3 regions of the Pseudomonas umsongensis genome follow, and region 1 is predicted to be linked to each of the others. Evidence: riboswitches for the same ligand, from Rfam matches in the RefSeq annotation. Region 1 holds a riboswitch; each other region holds the start of a gene.
What was found. A riboswitch is a leader RNA that binds a small molecule or an ion and turns the genes downstream of it on or off. The one in region 1 is predicted to bind cobalamin.
Positions count from the first base shown of each region.

Region 1 (5,753 bases):
CAGCGAGTGGTCTATAGCCTGCTGCGCAACCGGGCGCACAGCAACGTGGCGTTCCTGCTGGGTGAGTCGCTACGGTTTCAACCGGGGCTGGATACGCTCACCATTTTCCCGGGCGTACTCAGCAGTTACCCGAACTTCATGTTCAATATTGCCGCCGATCAGGTGCCTGAGTTCGTCGATGCGATGGAAAACGCCAAGGATGCCGAGCGCTTCGAGAAAATCGTCGAGCGCTGGGGAGTCCGCCGCAGTCATCCGCAGTTCTGGCAGTACTTCCATGACCTGAGCCGCTATATCCACGAAACCGAGCCGGTGGAAGAGGGCGTGCTGGACATGAATCGCTACGAGAACCTGTAATCACGCTTAACACCCGTAGGAGCTGCCGCAGGCTGCGATCTTTTGATCTTGAAAACCAGAATCAAAAGATCGCAGCCTGCGGCAGCTCCTACAGGGGGATTGTCGGAATCTTTCCCGACAAAAATACTAGGACTTTGTCCGGCGCGATGATTGGCGTAAACTGCGCCCAAGCCTGCGAGGAGTTTCCATGACCGCTATTACCATCACCGACGCCGCCCACGATTACCTGGCTGATCTGCTCTCCAAGCAGAACACCCCGGGTATCGGCATCCGCGTCTTCATCACCCAGCCTGGCACCCAGTACGCCGAAACCTGCATTGCGTACTGCAAGCCGGGCGAAGAAAAACCCGAAGACACCGCGCTGGGGCTGAAAAGCTTCACCGCTTACATCGACCATTTCAGCGAAGCGTTCCTGGACGATGCCGTTGTCGACTATGCCACCGACCGCATGGGCGGCCAGTTGACCATCAAGGCGCCAAACGCCAAAGTGCCGATGGTCAACGCCGACAGCCCGGTCAACGAGCGCATCAACTACTACCTGCAAACCGAGATCAATCCTGGGTTGGCCAGCCACGGCGGCCAGGTCAGCCTGATCGACGTGGTCGAAGACGGCATTGCCGTCCTGCAATTCGGCGGCGGTTGCCAAGGCTGCGGCCAGGCTGACGTGACCTTGAAGGAAGGCATTGAGCGCACCTTGCTCGAGCGTATTCCCGAGCTCAAGGGCGTGCGCGACGTGACCGACCACACGCAGAAAGAAAACGCCTACTACTAAGGTGTTCGCTGCAAAATGAAAAAACGGCGCCCATCGTGAGCGCCGATCGTTCCCACGCTCTGCGTGGGAATGCCTCATCGGACGCTCCGCGTTCGGCTTTAGAGGGGACGCAGAGCGTCCCGGGCTGCATTCCCACGCAGAGCGTGGGAACGATCATCATGGCCTGTAGAGATGCGCATGCCCCGCACGATACAGCGACGACTCGCTGAACTGCTCACTGCCCAGCACCCGACCCACAAGAATCAGCGCCGTGCGCCGAAACCCCTTGGCTTCCACCTTGTCGGCAATGTCCTCAAGCGTCCCCACCACCCAGTCCTGATCCGGCCAGGTCGCCCGGTGAATCACCGCAATTGGGCAGTCTGCGCCGTAATGCGGCCGCAGTTCGGCCAGGATTTTCTGCAGGTGTTTGACCCCCAAATGAATCGCCATGGTCGCCCCGTGTTGCGCCAGGCTGCCCAGTTCCTCGCCCGCGGGCATCTCGGTCTTGTCGGCGTAGCGTGTCAGGATCACGCTCTGCGAAACGTCCGGCAAGGTCAGTTCCGCGCCCAGAAGCGCAGCGCAGGCGGCCGTGGCGGTCACGCCGGGGACTATTTCAAAAGGGATGCCGAGTTCTCGCAGGTGGCGTATCTGCTCGCCTATTGCGCCGTACAGGCTCGGGTCACCGGAATGCACGCGCGCCACGTCCTGGCCATTGGCATGGGCCGTCTTGATCAGTTCGATGATCTGTTCCAGGTGCAGTTCGGCGCTGTTGACCACCTGTTCGGCGCAGTGCCCTTCCAACACGGCGGCGGGCACCAGCGAGCCGGCATAGATGATCACCGGGCAACTGCGAATCAACCGCTGGCCTTTGACGGTGATCAGTTCGGGATCGCCGGGACCTGCGCCAATGAAGTAGACCGTCATTAAGAATTCCTGTTGAAAAGGGACGCTGGGCAAGGCTTCAGATGAAGAATGCTCATGATCGAATGCGCAGATTATCGGGAATTTTACGCGGCGCCAGCCAATGCGAGGGTAGCCTGGGCATATTTTTGGCGTGGGATCAGCAATGTAGCCGGGCCGTTGGCCAGTTGCTCGGCCAGTGCCAGGGCGGCACTTTCCGCTACGCCATAGCACCCGGTGCGTTCAAAGGCGATGTCCGAATGATGGCTCAGTCGGGGTTGATAGCTCGCCAGTTGTTCACTGCTGAAATACATCATCTGTAACCCAAGCTGTTCGGCCAGTTCGTTCAGCGCCGGTTCGTTGCGCTTCAAGTCGATGCTGGCCAGGGCCTTGATCCGATGCAGTTCGATCTGGTGCGCCTGCAGTGCCTGGTCAAGCAGTGCCCGCAACGTGCTGACGGGGCAGCCACGCTGGCAGCCCAGGCCGACCACCAGGGTCGGCGCTGCGCTGAGGCCTGTCATGCGGGGTATTGACCATCGCTTTTGCGGCGGAACAACCAGGCACTGATCAGGCCCAGGGCCAGCCAGAACGCCATGTTGGTCAGCTGCGAAGCGATCTTGAACTGAGTTTCCAGTGCCTCTGGAGCGAGCATCGAGTGCACTTGCGGTTGCGGAGCGCCAATCACATGAGGCACCGCAAGGATCGCCACGCCAAGGACTTTCATCAGCCAGTGACGGCTGAACACGATCAGGGCGATACCGACAGCGGTGGAGGCGGCGGTGCCGATCCACCAGAGTTGGCGTTGCGCCAGATCGGCAGCCGCGGTGCCCGGCAACTCAGGTGGCAGGCCAAGCGTCGGCGCCAGCACAAATGTCGCGTAGCCAGCCAAGCCCCAGAGCAGGCCCTGGGAGGTTTTGGTCGGCGCGCGCAGGGTGTAGAGACCAGCGAGCATCAGGGCGAAACCAACCGCCACTACCAGGTTACCGCCAGTGGTCGACAGCACACGCTGCCAGCCGTCTTCCGGTTCCCAGGCTTCGGCATCGTGGGTATGTGCGGCTACACCAGCGGCGTGTTCATGAACTTCAACCGCTGCTGGTCCTGATTGTTCGTAGGTTTCGGCCTGCAAAATCAGCGGTGAAACCCACAAGCTTTGCAGCAGGGTCAGCAGCAGGGCGGCCAGCAACCCGGTGAAACCTGCGGTTTGCGCAATACGCTTGATCATGTCGACAGGTCTCAATGGCACGGGAACGCGGAACTGTGGCGCGTATCGTGTGCGGCGTTGTGCACTGCTTCGATGTGCGAGAAACCGGCGAAATACACCAGGCTGGCGCCGAGGATTGACGCAAAAAACGCCGCGGTCAGGCGTTGGGACAGGGTAGTGGTGCTGCTGGCGGCATTGCTGTGGCCGGTGCTGCTGATAATCGACATGGCGCTTCCCTCTGTTCGGTCAGCGGGGAATAAGAGCGCAAGCAGAACTCCGCACGACCGAGCGCGCAGAAGTCCGAACAGCGCCCGCCCACCGCGGGTTTGTTGATTGAAGTGATGGTGATGGTCACTTTGTGTTGCGGGCCGGTCTCCGGGCTCACGAGGGGCGCAGGCGTTAGCCTGAACCTTCCAGCGTCACCTTCCCATGCCGCATTGGCACAGTGGATCTGACGCTTCACTCGCTTACCGTTGCGGGGGCAGCACCGGACTGACATGGCCTGAAGTAAAGCACATGATTCACCGGTTTCCCGTTTCACCCTGTGAAGGGCACCCGTAACAAGATGCGTAGGAGAGCATGGGCGGGGGGCGGGCGTCAATTGGCAAGGGTTCTCACTTGAACATCGAGTTGTTCCCTTCGAGCAAGCCCGCTCCCACATTTGACCGAGTTCCTTCAGGGCAGACCCTCAAGTGTGGGAGCGGGCTTGCTCGCGAAGGGCGCACCGCAGGAATCATGTGAACATTGACCCGCCCCGATACCATGCGTAGCCTTGCGCTTTCGAGGTTCTTCGGCGTTTGTCGAAGCTAAGAAGGGAACGCGGTCAATGCCGCGGCTGCCCCCGCAACTGTGAACGGTTCAGTTTCTGCCATGCCACTGCATGCGCCAGCCATGGCGCGCGCGGGAAGGCGCAGCAACCGCCAGTCCAACGACTGGCCAGCCGTCAGCCAGGAGACCTGCCTCGATACAGATTCTCACTACAACCGGGCGGGGTGATCCGGTGGCGAACGCTTCCTGCGCGCGTGTGCGTTGCCGGTTCTCGTCCCGTATGCCCGCCACCTTGCCAAAGGGCATCCGATGAAAACACTGGCCAAACTCCCCGTCACCATCGTCACCGGCTTCCTCGGCTCGGGCAAAACCACCTTGCTGCGGCACATGCTCGACAACGCCCAAGGCCGCCGCATCGCGGTGATCGTCAACGAGTTCGGCGAGCTGGGCATTGACGGCGAAATCCTCAAGCAGTGCTCTATCGGTTGCACCGAAGAAGAGGCCAACGGCCGTGTCTACGAACTGGCCAACGGCTGCCTGTGCTGCACCGTACAGGAAGAGTTCTTCCCGGTGATGCGCGAACTGGTGGCCCGTCGTGGCGACCTAGACCACATCCTGATCGAAACGTCCGGCCTGGCCCTGCCAAAACCTTTGGTCCAGGCCTTCCAGTGGCCGGAAATTCGCAGTGCCTGCACCGTAGACGCGGTGATCACCGTGGTCGATAGCCCGGCCGTCGCGGCTGGCACGTTCGCCGCGTTCCCGGATCAAGTCGACGCCATGCGCAAACTCGACCCGAACCTGGATCACGAATCGCCTTTGCACGAGCTGTTCGCCGACCAGTTGGCCAGCGCCGACCTGGTGATCCTCAACAAGGCCGACCTGATCAGCCCTGAAGACCTGGCACGGGTACGCCTGGAAGTCGCCGAGGAACTGCCACCAGCGGTGAAAGTCATCGAAGCCAGTAGCGGGCGCCTGCCGCTGGACGTGTTGATCGGCCTCGGTGCCGGGTCCGAAGAACACATCGACAGCCGTCACAGCCATCACGATCACCACCATGAAGGCGAAGACGATCACGACCACGATGCCTTCGATTCAATCTCCATCGAACTGCCGGCATCTGACGAAAGCCTGCTGATGGATGCACTGACCCAACTGGTGGTGCAGCACGGCATCCTGCGCGTCAAAGGTTTCGCCGCGGTCCCGAACAAACCGATGCGCCTGCTGATCCAGGGCGTGGGCACCCGATTCGACAAGCATTTCGACCGCCAGTGGAGCGCTGAAGAAGCACGCACCACCCGTCTGGTGTTGATTGGCCAGGCGCTGGACGCCACAACGCTCGAAGCGCAATTGCGCGCCGCGCTCAGCGTGTAACCCATGCACCTGCTCAGGACCCAGCCCGGCGGATTCGTGTCGGACGACAACATTGCCGACCTAGGGCAAACCCCCGCCGAGCTGGTTATCCTGTGCAGCGGCGACTCCAGCCTGGCGTTGCTTGCCGAAGCGGCGCAGCAGTTGCCCGACGACTACCCAAGCGTGCGCCTGGCCAACCCGATGCAGGTGCAGAACCATGCATCAGTTGATCTGTATGTCGACGAAGTCCTGCGCCACGCCAAGGTCATCCTGATTTCGCTGCACGGCGGCATTGCCTATTGGCGCTATGGCGTCGAGCGGTTGGTGGAGTTGTCGCAGCGGGGTGTACAGCTGATCCTGGTGCCGGGCGATGATCGACCGGACCCGGAGCTCAGTGATCTGAGTACCGTGGGTGCCGGAGATCGCGAC
Region 1 is NZ_CP051487.1:3,790,906-3,796,658, reverse strand. Features, by position in the region: gene HGP31_RS17100 (fatty acid cis/trans isomerase) at 1-354, shown strand, start outside; gene nfuA (Fe-S biogenesis protein NfuA) at 542-1,126, shown strand; gene cobM (precorrin-4 C(11)-methyltransferase) at 1,283-2,029, opposite strand; gene HGP31_RS17085 (cobalamin biosynthesis protein) at 2,113-2,526, opposite strand; gene HGP31_RS17080 (CbtA family protein) at 2,523-3,227, opposite strand; gene HGP31_RS17075 (CbtB domain-containing protein) at 3,239-3,433, opposite strand; cobalamin riboswitch at 3,556-3,780, opposite strand; cobalamin riboswitch at 3,973-4,184, shown strand; gene cobW (cobalamin biosynthesis protein CobW) at 4,284-5,345, shown strand; gene cobN (cobaltochelatase subunit CobN) at 5,349-5,753, shown strand, end outside.

Region 2 (5,753 bases), 770 kb from region 1:
GCTCAGCACGGTCGATGACCGGCGCAGTTTGAGTGCCGCACCGCCGCGGCTGAACGCATCCTTGGGATGTCCCTGGTTGTCGAGACCGAGCAATCGCGCTTTCCCTGCGCGGCCACCGCCGCTGTCGAGTTGTGCCCCGAGGTAGGCATGGGCATCCATGCCCACCCCGATCAAGCCCTGGGTGAAGCCCGATTGCACCGTCGCCATCAGCCCGTAGGCCCATTCTTCGGCGTAGCCATTACGCTCATCACGCGGTTTGTAGGCATTACGCGCAGCGCCATTGCGGGCGCCATTGAGGTACTCGCGATGGTCGTAAACCGTGCGATTGAGCACGCTCCAGGCGCTGTCCTGGATAAATCCCTTGGCTTGCGATTGAACTGAATCGGCGAGTGCGAGAGGGCTTGCCAGGGCGAAGAGAATGGCTGATCGGGTATGCATTCCGGGGTGTCCACAAACAAATCAGGATGAGCGCAAGCGCAGGATGTGCGCGCCGTCGAAGGGGTCAATGAGGTAGTGCGCGTGCACCCCGAAAGTCTCCAGCAGGCGTCGCGGGGTCAACACCTCGAGCGGCTTGCCAAGGGCCACCAAGCGCCCTTTTTCCAGCACCGCCAGACGATCGCAGGTGAGTGCCTGGTTGAGGTCGTGCAGGGCAATCACGGTGGTCACGGGCAATGCGTGAACAACGTGCAGAATCGCCATCTGGTGCTGGATATCCAGGTGGTTGGTCGGTTCGTCCAGCAACAGGATCTGCGGGCGCTGGGCCAGGGCGCGAGCGATATGCACGCGCTGACGCTCGCCGCCAGAGAGGCTACGCCACGTGCGCCTGCAAAGATGCGTCGCATCGACGTCGCGCAAGGCTTGATGGACGATGTCTTCGTCCGCCTTCGACCATGGACTCAAGGCCGACAACCACGGCGTTCGGCCCAGGGCCACGGCATCGAACACACTGATCGCATCCAGGGTGTCGGCCTGCTGCTCAACCACCGCCAGGGTTTGGGCGATGGTTCGCCGGGACAGGGCCTTGAGGTCTTGGCCGTTGAGATGGACCGCTCCCCGGCTGGGCCCACGCACACCGGCCAGCAATTTGAGCAGGGTGGATTTTCCAGAGCCGTTGGGCCCGACAAGGCCCAGGGTTTCGCCACGACGAATGTCCAGGTGAATCTGGTGCAAGAGTTCAACATCGCGGATATGCAATCCGAGGCTGGAACAACTCAGCACGGTTTCGTCGGTAACCGGCGCAAGCGCATTCATCGGGCATTCCTCCGACCGACCAGGATCAGCGCAAACACCGGCGCGCCGACCAATGCGGTAATCACGCCGACCGGAATCACCTGGCCCTTGATCAAGGTCCGCGACAGCACATCGGCGGCCACCAGAAACACCGCACCGCCCAGCGCACTCGCCGGCAACAGGCGGGTATGCCGAGTGCCCAGCAACAGCCTGGCGGCGTGGGGAATGACCAGTCCAACGAAACCGATAGAGCCGACAATCGACACCATCACCGCCGTCACCAGGGCGGCGCAACTGATCAACAGAAATTGCACGGGACGAACCGCAATGCCGAGTGAGGCCGCGGAGTCGGCGCCAAAGGTGAAGGCATCCAGTGCCCGCCGGTGCCACAGGCAAACCGCCAGGCCGGCCACCGCAACCGGTACAGCCAGCCACACGGAGGGCCAGCGCACGCCACTGAGATTGCCCAGTAGCCAGAACATGATGCCGCGAGCCTGTTCGGAACTGGCCGACTTGGTGATTAGGAACGCGGTGAGCGCATTGAACAGTTGTGAACCGGCAATGCCCGCCAGGATGATCTGGCCGGTACTGCCGGGCGAACCGCTGGCACGGCCCAGCAATACCACGACGGTGAAGGCGGCGACGGCGCCGGCAAACGCCCCGGCCGACATCGAAATCGCTCCGGCACCCAGGCCCAGCAACGCCACCAGCACCGCACCCGTCGAGGCCCCCGCGGAAATGCCAAGCAGGTAGGGATCGGCCAACGGGTTGCGCAGCAGCGATTGCAGGATCACCCCGCAGGTCGCCAGGCCCGCCCCGCAAGCCGCCGCCACCAACGCGCGAGTCAGGCGGTAGTTCCAGACGATGCCCTCATCGATAGGATCGAGGACATACCCGGCCATCCACATTTTATTGGCCAACACCTGGAACACCACGCCGGGTTCGATGCGGGTTTCACCGATGGCCACGCCGGCGATCACGGCCACGAGCAGCATCACCAGTGCAAGCAGAGTGCGAATCAGCGTCGCGGTCATTTTGGCAGGTCGTAGCGGTTGATGGCCGTTGCCAGCGATTCGAGACCGTCGAACATTCTCAAGCTGGCCTGCATGGCCATGGCGTCGAGGATAATGATGCGGTTGTTTTTCACCGCGTCCATGTTGCGGGTCACGGGATCGCTGCGCAGGAATTGCAGTTTCCGTTGATAGTCGTCAGCCGGGAAACGCCGGCGATCCATGCGGGCGATGACCAGGAATGTCGGGTTGGCCTTGGCGATGGTTTCCCAGCCAACGGTTGGCCACTCTTCGTCGGACTGCACCACATTGCGCACGCCCAAGGTGCCCAGCATGAAGTCGGGGATGCCCTTGTGCCCGGCGACATAGGGATCGATGTCCAGGCTGGCACTGGAAAACCAGACCAGCGCGCTGGTGTGCGTGAGGTCTTTGCCTTGCACCGCGGCAATGGACTTGGCCAGGCTGGCCTGCAGTTGCGCGTTCAGTTGCTGCCCGCGCGCCTGGACATCAAAAATCTCGGCCAGTTGGGTAATGCTTCTGTAGAGACTGTCAATGCGAAACGGCTGCAGGCGGGTGCCGTCGGCCCCCACCAGGTTGTCCTTGGATTCGCAGTCCGAGGGCATGAGATAGGTTGGAATCTGCAGTTCGTGAAACTGCTCGCGGGTAGCGACTGCGCCTTGCGGGCCGACCATCCACTCAAGTTCGACAGCGACCAGTTCCGGGCGCTTGCCGATGACCGACTCGAAACTCGGCTCGTTATCGGCCAGGCGTTCGATCCTGTCGTTTTGCCCCTTGTATTTGCCCAGCACATCATTGAACCACAGCGAAGTGCCGACCAGTTTGTCACCGAGTCCCAGGGCGAAGAGCATTTCGGTGCCGGCCTGGCCGATAGTCACCGCCCGGACAGGGGCGTGCGTGAACGTCAGTGTGCTGCCGCAGTTCTCGATCGTCAGCGGGTAATGAGTAGGGGAGGCACAGGCGAGGGCAGAAAGTCCCAGGCCGGTGACGAGGGTGAAAAAGCGCGGCAACAGCATGATGCAATCTCCATTTGAACCGTACACGCAGCCAGGGTGCAAGGTCTGGAAAACACATCATCGAGCGCTGCCGAAAACAGCAGTGCAAGGCCCATCACCTGAGTGACGCCCGCGCAGATGTCCTTCCCGGACACCCCGCCGGTTAGTGATTTGTTGCTTGGCCGGCAGGTCTCCTGACTGATGCGTCATGGCGTGCTCCAGCCTTCCCGGGAATCGATCCCAGTGGCAGTTCAGGAGCAGGCTCGGCACCTACAGTTGCGGGGGCAGTTCCGTTTGATGCGTTGGCAGCATCACGGATTCCCTATGAATCCCGTTTGGGAACCGGCGGCGGCATGGTAGTCGATCATGCCGCCCGAGGCGAACCCATCGCCTGATCAGAAGTATTTGAGCCAGGCGATATCGCGACGACGCGCCTTCAATGCGGCGAACCAGCGCACCGGTGGATACAGCGTTGCCGCCAGGAGCACGGCGATCAGCCATACGGCACCTATGCCGTCGAAGCCGAAGTAGTCGCCCTGGTTCAGGCCGAAAAATGCCGCGCTGAGCAGATAAAGCATTTTCAGCACATACAGATGGAGCAGGTAGAAAAACATCGGTGCCGCGCCAAATACCGCCAGGATGCTGATCCATTGGCGCTGCCGGGCCCGCTCGAAGCCAAGCAGCAGTAAAAGCCCCACGCCCAGTGTCAGGCACAGGAACAGCAGGGAAGGGGGGTACTTGGTGATGTTGAAGAAACTCATGAGGGTTTCTGTCGTGCTTTCATGAACCACCCACTGCGCTTCGCCATAACCGTTGACCAGGCGCAGGGCGATGAAACCGATCAATGCACAGGCACCTGTCAGCAACAGATAACGCTGACGCATTGCGAACGAGGTAGAGCGTGCGAACCACGGACCGATGCAGTAACCCAGGGCGATGACGCCGATCCACGGCAGCACGGGGTAGGAGGTGCGCAGGCGCAAGTGGTCGGAGAATTCGATCCAGCCGCGATCATGCAAAATCGCCCAAGGCAGGTGCAGCGCCGATCCGGGCGGGAAGTGCAGGGGATCGAGCAGGTTGTGCAAACCGACTATGGCCAGGCCCAGGACACACAATATTGGCCGAGGTAGCCAGGCCAATACAGAGAGGGCAATCATGCTGACACCAATCGCCCAGATCACCTGCAGGTAGATCACAGCAGGCGGGAACTGAAAGGTCCAGGCGAAATTCACCAGGGTGAATTCCAGCACAACCAGGAACAGGCCACGCTTGAACAGGAACATCGACGGCGTGCCCTGGTGCTTTTCACCGTACAGGAATGCCGACAGTCCAGTGAGCAGAACGAACACCGGCGCACACAAATGTGCGAGGGTGCGGCTGAAAAACAACGTTGGCTCCGTGCTGTCGACAAGCATCGGGTCGGTGACCTGGCGGTGCAGGAAGAACGTCTCGCGCACATGATCCAGCAGCATCAGAAGGATCACCAAGCCTCTGAGGGCATCTATGGATATCAGGCGTTGGTTCAGGCTGGTGGTGGGCGGGGTTTGAACAAGGTTTGTCATTGAAAGTCGCAGGCAGGGGGTGGGTCATGCTGTCGGTTAAGAACCGATAATCGTTATGTTGTTATAACGTAACATAAATAATTGATTGTGTGGGCGAAATGCTATTTAACTTTGCAGGAGCCGGCTTGCTGGCGATGACTTCGTTGAGATCAGCGCCGGGCTCGAGGGCCAATCGGGAGACTAGCGGTCAATTACGAGCGGGGCGTCAAGACGGCCAAGGCAACCGCCACGATGAAGAGCGCCGGCACGTCACCTGCCAAGTGCCCCATTTGCCCTGGCTGGGTAACCGCCTGGACGGCCATGATGCCTCCATGTACAGCGCTAGACCACACGGTGAACCAGATGAGGCTCAGATTGGCTAATGGATCACGTGCGGCCAGGATCAAGAAGACGCCAAGTGTGGCGTAGATGCCAACGATCATCATCGGGTAGTCCGAGTGACCGACGTGCCAAGCCCAGCCGGACGGCCAGAACAACATAAGTGGGTAGAGAGCAAGGCACGCGAGGCCAGCCAAAACTAGAGCGACGCGTAAAAACCTGAGGCGATCGACTACGGTCATGGCGGACTCCTCTTCGGGGCTGGCTCTAAATAATAGGCTGAGGCTGCGGCCAGCACTTGGACATATTGATAAGTACCTCTAATCAATTCTCTGCAAAATACATCGTTTGTTTCCCTGTTTTTGCAGACGTAGCATGCATGCCGAAGCAGAATTGAGAGACATACATGTCGACACGCCGCGAGTTCATCAAGCAGGTATCGGTAGTTGCCAGTCTCTCCATCGACGAATCCACGACAGAACAAATTCAGCAAAAAGAATCCAGACTTCGCCGCCGGCTACATCAATTACTTCGTGATCAATGGTGCGGTCATTGCGCCCCAGTTCGGTGATAAGGAAGCAGATACGAAAGCCTTTGACCTGTTGTCTGAACTTTACCCG
Region 2 is NZ_CP051487.1:3,018,831-3,024,583, forward strand. Features, by position in the region: gene HGP31_RS13770 (OprD family porin) at 1-438, opposite strand, end outside; gene HGP31_RS13775 (ABC transporter ATP-binding protein) at 460-1,251, opposite strand; gene HGP31_RS13780 (FecCD family ABC transporter permease) at 1,248-2,264, opposite strand; gene HGP31_RS13785 (ABC transporter substrate-binding protein) at 2,261-3,274, opposite strand; cobalamin riboswitch at 3,421-3,615, opposite strand; gene HGP31_RS13790 (acetyltransferase domain-containing protein) at 3,649-4,815, opposite strand; gene HGP31_RS13795 (DUF6632 domain-containing protein) at 5,007-5,375, opposite strand; partial or broken gene HGP31_RS13800 (agmatine deiminase family protein) at 5,586-5,753, shown strand, end outside.
Region 2: linked by a shared signal. The riboswitch ahead of HGP31_RS13785 (ABC transporter substrate-binding protein) and the one ahead of HGP31_RS17075 (CbtB domain-containing protein) in region 1 are both predicted to bind cobalamin.

Region 3 (5,753 bases), 1.9 Mb from region 1:
CCACCAGCGGATGCCAGCGCTTGGGCTCACCCAGCAGCGCATCCAGCGCTACCGCGGCGACACTCAACAACGCCACACTCATTGACTCACTCCCCAATAATTTTCGTACAGCAGCTCACTCAACGGACGCGCCTGCGCCCAGCCTTCGAGCACCAGCATTGGCGCCGGATAGAAGGCCTTGACCGGTCCCAGGCAGAGAATGGCCAGGGGCTTGGCACCAGGCGGCAGGCCCAGCAGGTCCGCCAAGGCTTGCGGTTCGAACAGCGAGACCCAGCCCATGCCCAGCCCTTCGGCGCGGGACGCCAGCCAGAGGTTCTGGATGGCGCAAGACAACGAGGCCAGGTCCATTTCCGGCAGGGTGCGACGACCGAAGATGTGCCGTTCGCGATCGTCCATCAACGCGGCGACCAGCACTTCGGCGCAATCGTTGATGCCCTCGACCTTGAGGTGCATGAATTCGTCGGTGCGCTCACCCAGGGCCTCGGCGGTGCGGATACGTTCTTGCTCCACCAGCTGTTGGATCTGGCCACGCAAGGCTCGATCGCTGATGCGGATGAACCGCCAGGGCTGCATCAGGCCGACACTTGGGGCCTGATGCGCGGCTTCGAGCAGGCGTCGCAGCAGCTCGGGCTCGACCGTGCCGCCGGCGAAGTGACGCATGTCGCGGCGTTCACCGATGGCGCGGTAGACCGCGTCGCGTTCGGCCTGGCTGAAGGCGTTGTCAGTCATGGCTCTTCGCGAGCAGGCTCGCTCCCACATTTGATATGCGTTCCCCTGTGGGAGCGAGCCTGCTCGCGAAGGCGTCCGTCCAGTCAGGCGCAAACAAAGCGGCAATCGCTGATGGATTGGACGGGAAATAAAAGTGCACGTAAGAGGCCGTCATCCGCCCCTCACGATAAACCGCTTCGGCCCCACGCCCGCCGTTAGGACTCAGGCCACGGGCAATCGGAACAAGCTCGGTCGTGGTCAACGAATGGTGATAGGTATGCCCGCGCAAAGAACCTTCCGGCAGCTCAACCGCTTGCAGAGCCAATGCAGCAAGGCGCTTTTGCATCACCGCGTCGCCCTTCAACAAGCCGACCAGCTCGGCACGAGTGCCCTCGACATCGGTCAGCGAATCGAGCAAATAAAGCATGCCGCCGCATTCGGCCAGCAAGGGTTTGCCTGCCGCGTGGTGGGCGCGGATGGCGCTGAGCATGGCAGTGTTCTGCGCCAATGCCACGTGGTGCAATTCCGGATAGCCACCCGGCAGGTACAGGCTGTCGGCCTCTGGCAAACCTGCATCACGGATCGGCGAGAAAAACCGCAGCTCGGCGCCCATCGCCCGCAGCACATCGAGACTGGCGCCATAGGTAAAGGCAAACGCTTCGTCACGGGCCACGGCGATGCGCACGCCAGCCAGCAAGGGCTCGACTGTCACCACATCGGGCGCGGCGAATTCCACCGCCGGCGGCAGTTCGACTTCGCAACTGCCGGCCAGGGCCTCGGCCGCCGCATCGAGGCGCACATCCAGGTCATTCAACTCGCTGGCCTGCACCAGGCCAAGGTGTCGACTCGGCAATTCGATCCCGGTCTCCCGTGACAAGGCGCCATACCAGCGCAGGCCTTCGGTCAGGCTGCCTTCGAGCAGTTGCGCGTGGCGCAGGGTGCCCACGCGGTTGGCCAGCACGCCGGCAAACGGCAAGTCCGGCTGATAACGCGCCAGGCCCAGGGCCAGTGCGCCGAAGGTCTGGGCCATGGCGGTGCCGTCGATCACAGCGAGCACCGGCACGCCGAAATGCCGCGCCAGGTCAGCGCTGGACGGCGTACCGTCGAACAGCCCCATGACGCCTTCGATCAGGATCAGGTCAGCGTCGCCAGCGGCCTCCCACAACAGGCGGCGACTGTCCAGCTCGCCGACCATCCACATGTCCAGTTGATACACCGGCGCACCGCTGGCGCGTTCGAGGATCATCGGATCGAGAAAGTCCGGGCCGCACTTGAACACGCGAACCTTACGGCCCTGGTTACGATGCAACCGGGCCAGCGCAGCGGTCACGGTGGTCTTGCCCTGGCCGGACGCCGGCGCAGCAATCAGCACCGCCGGGCAACGTCGAGGCTGGTTCACAGCTCCACGCCTTTTTGCGCCTTGATACCGGCCTGGAAGGCGTGCTTGATCATGCCCATTTCAGTGACGGTATCCGCCAGTTCAACCATCTGCGGCTTGGCGCCGCGACCAGTAACCACCACGTGCTGCATAGGCGGACGCGCCTGCAAATCGCTGAGCACCTGATCGAGATCGAGGTAGCCGTGCTTGAGGGCGATGTTCAGTTCGTCCAGCACCACCAGGCCGATGGACGGGTCGCGCAGCAGTTGCTGCGACACCGCCCAGGCCGCTTCGGCAGCCGCGATGTCGCGCTGGCGATCCTGTGTTTCCCAGGTGAAGCCCTCGCCCATCACATGAAAACGCACCTGCTCGGGAAAGCGCCGGAAGAACAGCTCTTCACCGGTGCTGTTACGCCCCTTGATGAACTGCACCACGCCGCACTGCATGCCATGCCCCATGGCACGCGCCAGCATGCCGAACGCCGAACTGCTCTTGCCTTTGCCATTGCCGGTCAGCACCAGCAGCAGGCCACATTCGTTTGGGGAATTGGCGATGCGTTCGTCGATCACGGCCTTTTTGCGCAGCATGCGCGCCAGGTGACGTTCGTCACGATCAGGATTGTCAGACATGGGGGAGCTCTCCGTTGAGGCAGGATTAACGGCGGGCAGGCACAAGAATAGACGGCAAGAAGCCTGGCATCGCCCACCGTGATGCCGCTTGGATGGATCAGGCCGGTCTCCGGGCTCATGAGCGGCGTGACGCCTCGCTGCGCGCCTTCCCGCATCGATGGATCGACGCAGTGGCTTCAAGCGCAGTTTTCACTCATTTACCGTTGCGGGGGCAGCGCCGGGATCGCAGGGCTTCATCGACTGAAGCGCTCACTCACCGGCTTCCCTGTTTCACTCTGTCGACCCAAGCCACAGAGCACCTGAAACAAGCGGCGAAGGTTAGAGGGTTGGGGGTGGAGCGTCAATTGAAGACAGGGTGCCGGAACGAATAACTGCCAACCATTCATAAAATGACGTCAATCTTGTGTCACACTCACTTCAGCGATATCAATTTGCCACAATCTCACAACACAATAATAAGGTGAGCCCTATGCAAGGCATGATCATCAGTAATCCGAAGCTGGAATTCCTGCGTCCGGTGCTGGAGCGCTGGTTCGACTGTATCGATCGTTATAACGCCGTTCGCGGCGACAACGAGACACCCTACTGGCTCGATGAAAAAGCCAACCTCGGCCTGCTTTCTGCCGCGGCTTGGATGGCTGAGATGGTCACACTGCAACAATCGCCCACGCGCAAACAGACCGAAGAAGGCGAACGCAACGGCCGCGCCGACCTGTTTATCGCCACCACCGAAGATCGCGCCTGGCTGCAGGCCACGCAGCGCTGGCCACGCGTTAACAGCCTGAACCTGACCCAGGCCTTGCTGGACATCACCAGTGACGCGAAAAAAATCAGCTACGCCAGCGACCTGAGAATCGGCTGCCTGTTCGTCGCTCCCCACAAGAGCCAGCAAGGCGCCACCCCGGAGGAACTCCAGGACATGGTCGATGACCTGCAAAAGGAGCATTGCTGCGCCGTGGCCTGGTATTTCCCCTATGCCTATCGCAAATTGCGCAATGAAGCCGGTCACTATCACCCAGGCATTGCCGTGTTGCTCAAGGAAGCTCGCGGCTAAAGGTTGAACCATCGGGCTTTGCCGCTTCTCTATGATTTAAGTCACTGCATTCATAGGGAAGGTCAGCAATGCGCACATCCGAGCTGGTTTTCGTCATCGCATTAGCGGGAGGGCTCGTCGCCTGTGGCGAAACCGCCCGCTTGCAAGTCACCGACGGCATCGGGCCGTCCCCCAAGCTACCGGAACCGAACAAGACGCTGTTCCCGACAATGAACATCGCCCCGGCCATTGGCTGGGCGGACGGCGCAAAACCCGTCGCGGCCAGCGGTACTCATGTCGGCGCATTTGCCGAGAACCTCGATCATCCACGCTGGCTTTATGTGCTGCCCAATGGCGACGTGCTGGTTGCCGAAACCAATGCCCCGCCCAAACCCGATGACAACAAAGGCATCAAGGGCTGGATCACCAAGAAAGTCATGGGGCGCGCCGGTGCCGGCGTGCCGAGCCCGAACCGCATCACCCTGCTGCGAGATGGCAACCACGATGGCGTTGCCGAAACCCGCACGGTATTCCTGGAAAACCTCAACTCGCCCTTCGGCATGACCCTGGTCGGCAATGACCTGTACGTGGCCGACACCGACCGGCTGTTGCGCTTCCATTATGAGAACGGCGACACGGCAATCCAGAACAAACCGATCAAGGTCGTCGACTTGCCAGGGGGCACCCTGAACCACCACTGGACCAAAAACGTCATCGCCAGCAAGGACGGCAGCAAGCTGTATGTCACGGTGGGCTCCAACAGCAACGTCGGCGAAAACGGCATGGACCAGGAGCAAGGGCGCGCGGCGATCTGGGAAGTGGATCGCGCCACCGGCAACCACCGGATCTTCGCTTCAGGCCTGCGCAACCCCAACGGCATGGCCTGGGAGCCGCAAAGCGGTGCGCTGTGGACGGCCGTGAATGAGCGGGACGAAATCGGCAGCGACCTGGTGCCGGACTACATCACCTCGGTGAAAGACGGCGCCTTCTATGGCTGGCCATTCAGTTATTACGGCCAGCATGTCGACGAGCGTGTCGACCCGCAAAACCCGGACCTGGTGGCCAAGGCGATCGCCCCGGACTATGCGGTGGGGCCTCACACCGCTTCACTTGGCCTGACGTTTGCCGAAGGCAACAGGTTGCCGGCGCAGTTCAAGGAAGGCGCGTTCATCGGCCAGCATGGCTCCTGGAACCGCAAGCCGCACAGCGGTTACAAAGTGATTTTCGTGCCCTTCAGCGGTGGCAAGCCAAGCGGGCAACCGGTGGATGTGCTCACCGGGTTCCTCAATGATGAGGAAAAAGCCATGGGTCGGCCGGTGGGCGTGGTGATCGATCAGCAAGGCGCCTTGCTGGTGGCCGATGATGTGGGGAATAAGGTGTGGCGGGTGTCGGCCGCTCATTAACCTGCACTTGAAAAACAGGCCGACCGGTCGGCTTTTGCTTTGGCTTTGGCTTTTGCTTGGCTTTAGATCTTGATTTTCTTGCCCCCTCACACCCTGAGTCTGTCCGTCAACCTGTGACGACGTCCATCGGGGCCTCTACCAACGTTGATCCATGCCGCATCGAAGCTTGTTGTGGGAGATTGTTTTCTGAGTACATATCCGTTGCTGCGGTAACGGCTACTTATGGTTTCGCCCTTACGGCGACTCACTTTTTCAAACGCCAAAAAGTAAGCAAAAGGCTTTGCCCCACCACTTGGTGCCTCGCTAGGGCTCGGCATGCCCTCTCTCCGGCATTGCTCCGTGGGTCGCCGCGATGGGCCATCCCTGGCCCAGCGCGGCTAAACCGGCGTCCTGCCGGTTTCCCCACTGCGCAATGCCTGCGTTCGGCCATCGTGGTTAACGGGGCACTCAGATCAAAAGCCAAAGCGAGGCGGCCTTAAAGCCGACCTGGCTTGTGCAGATACCCCCAATCCCCTGTAGGAGCCAGGCTTGCCGGCGAAGAACGATAACACGGTACAACAGACACACCGCAGCGCCTGGTTCGCCGGCAAGCCTGGCTCCTA
Region 3 is NZ_CP051487.1:1,911,634-1,917,386, reverse strand. Features, by position in the region: gene cbiB (adenosylcobinamide-phosphate synthase CbiB) at 1-82, opposite strand, end outside; gene bluB (5,6-dimethylbenzimidazole synthase) at 79-729, opposite strand; gene HGP31_RS08735 (cobyrinic acid a,c-diamide synthase CobB) at 722-2,107, opposite strand; gene cobO (cob(I)yrinic acid a,c-diamide adenosyltransferase) at 2,104-2,715, opposite strand; cobalamin riboswitch at 2,799-3,033, opposite strand; gene HGP31_RS08725 (hypothetical protein) at 3,185-3,769, shown strand; gene HGP31_RS08720 (PQQ-dependent sugar dehydrogenase) at 3,838-5,151, shown strand.
Region 3: linked by a shared signal. The riboswitch ahead of cobO (cob(I)yrinic acid a,c-diamide adenosyltransferase) and the one ahead of HGP31_RS17075 (CbtB domain-containing protein) in region 1 are both predicted to bind cobalamin.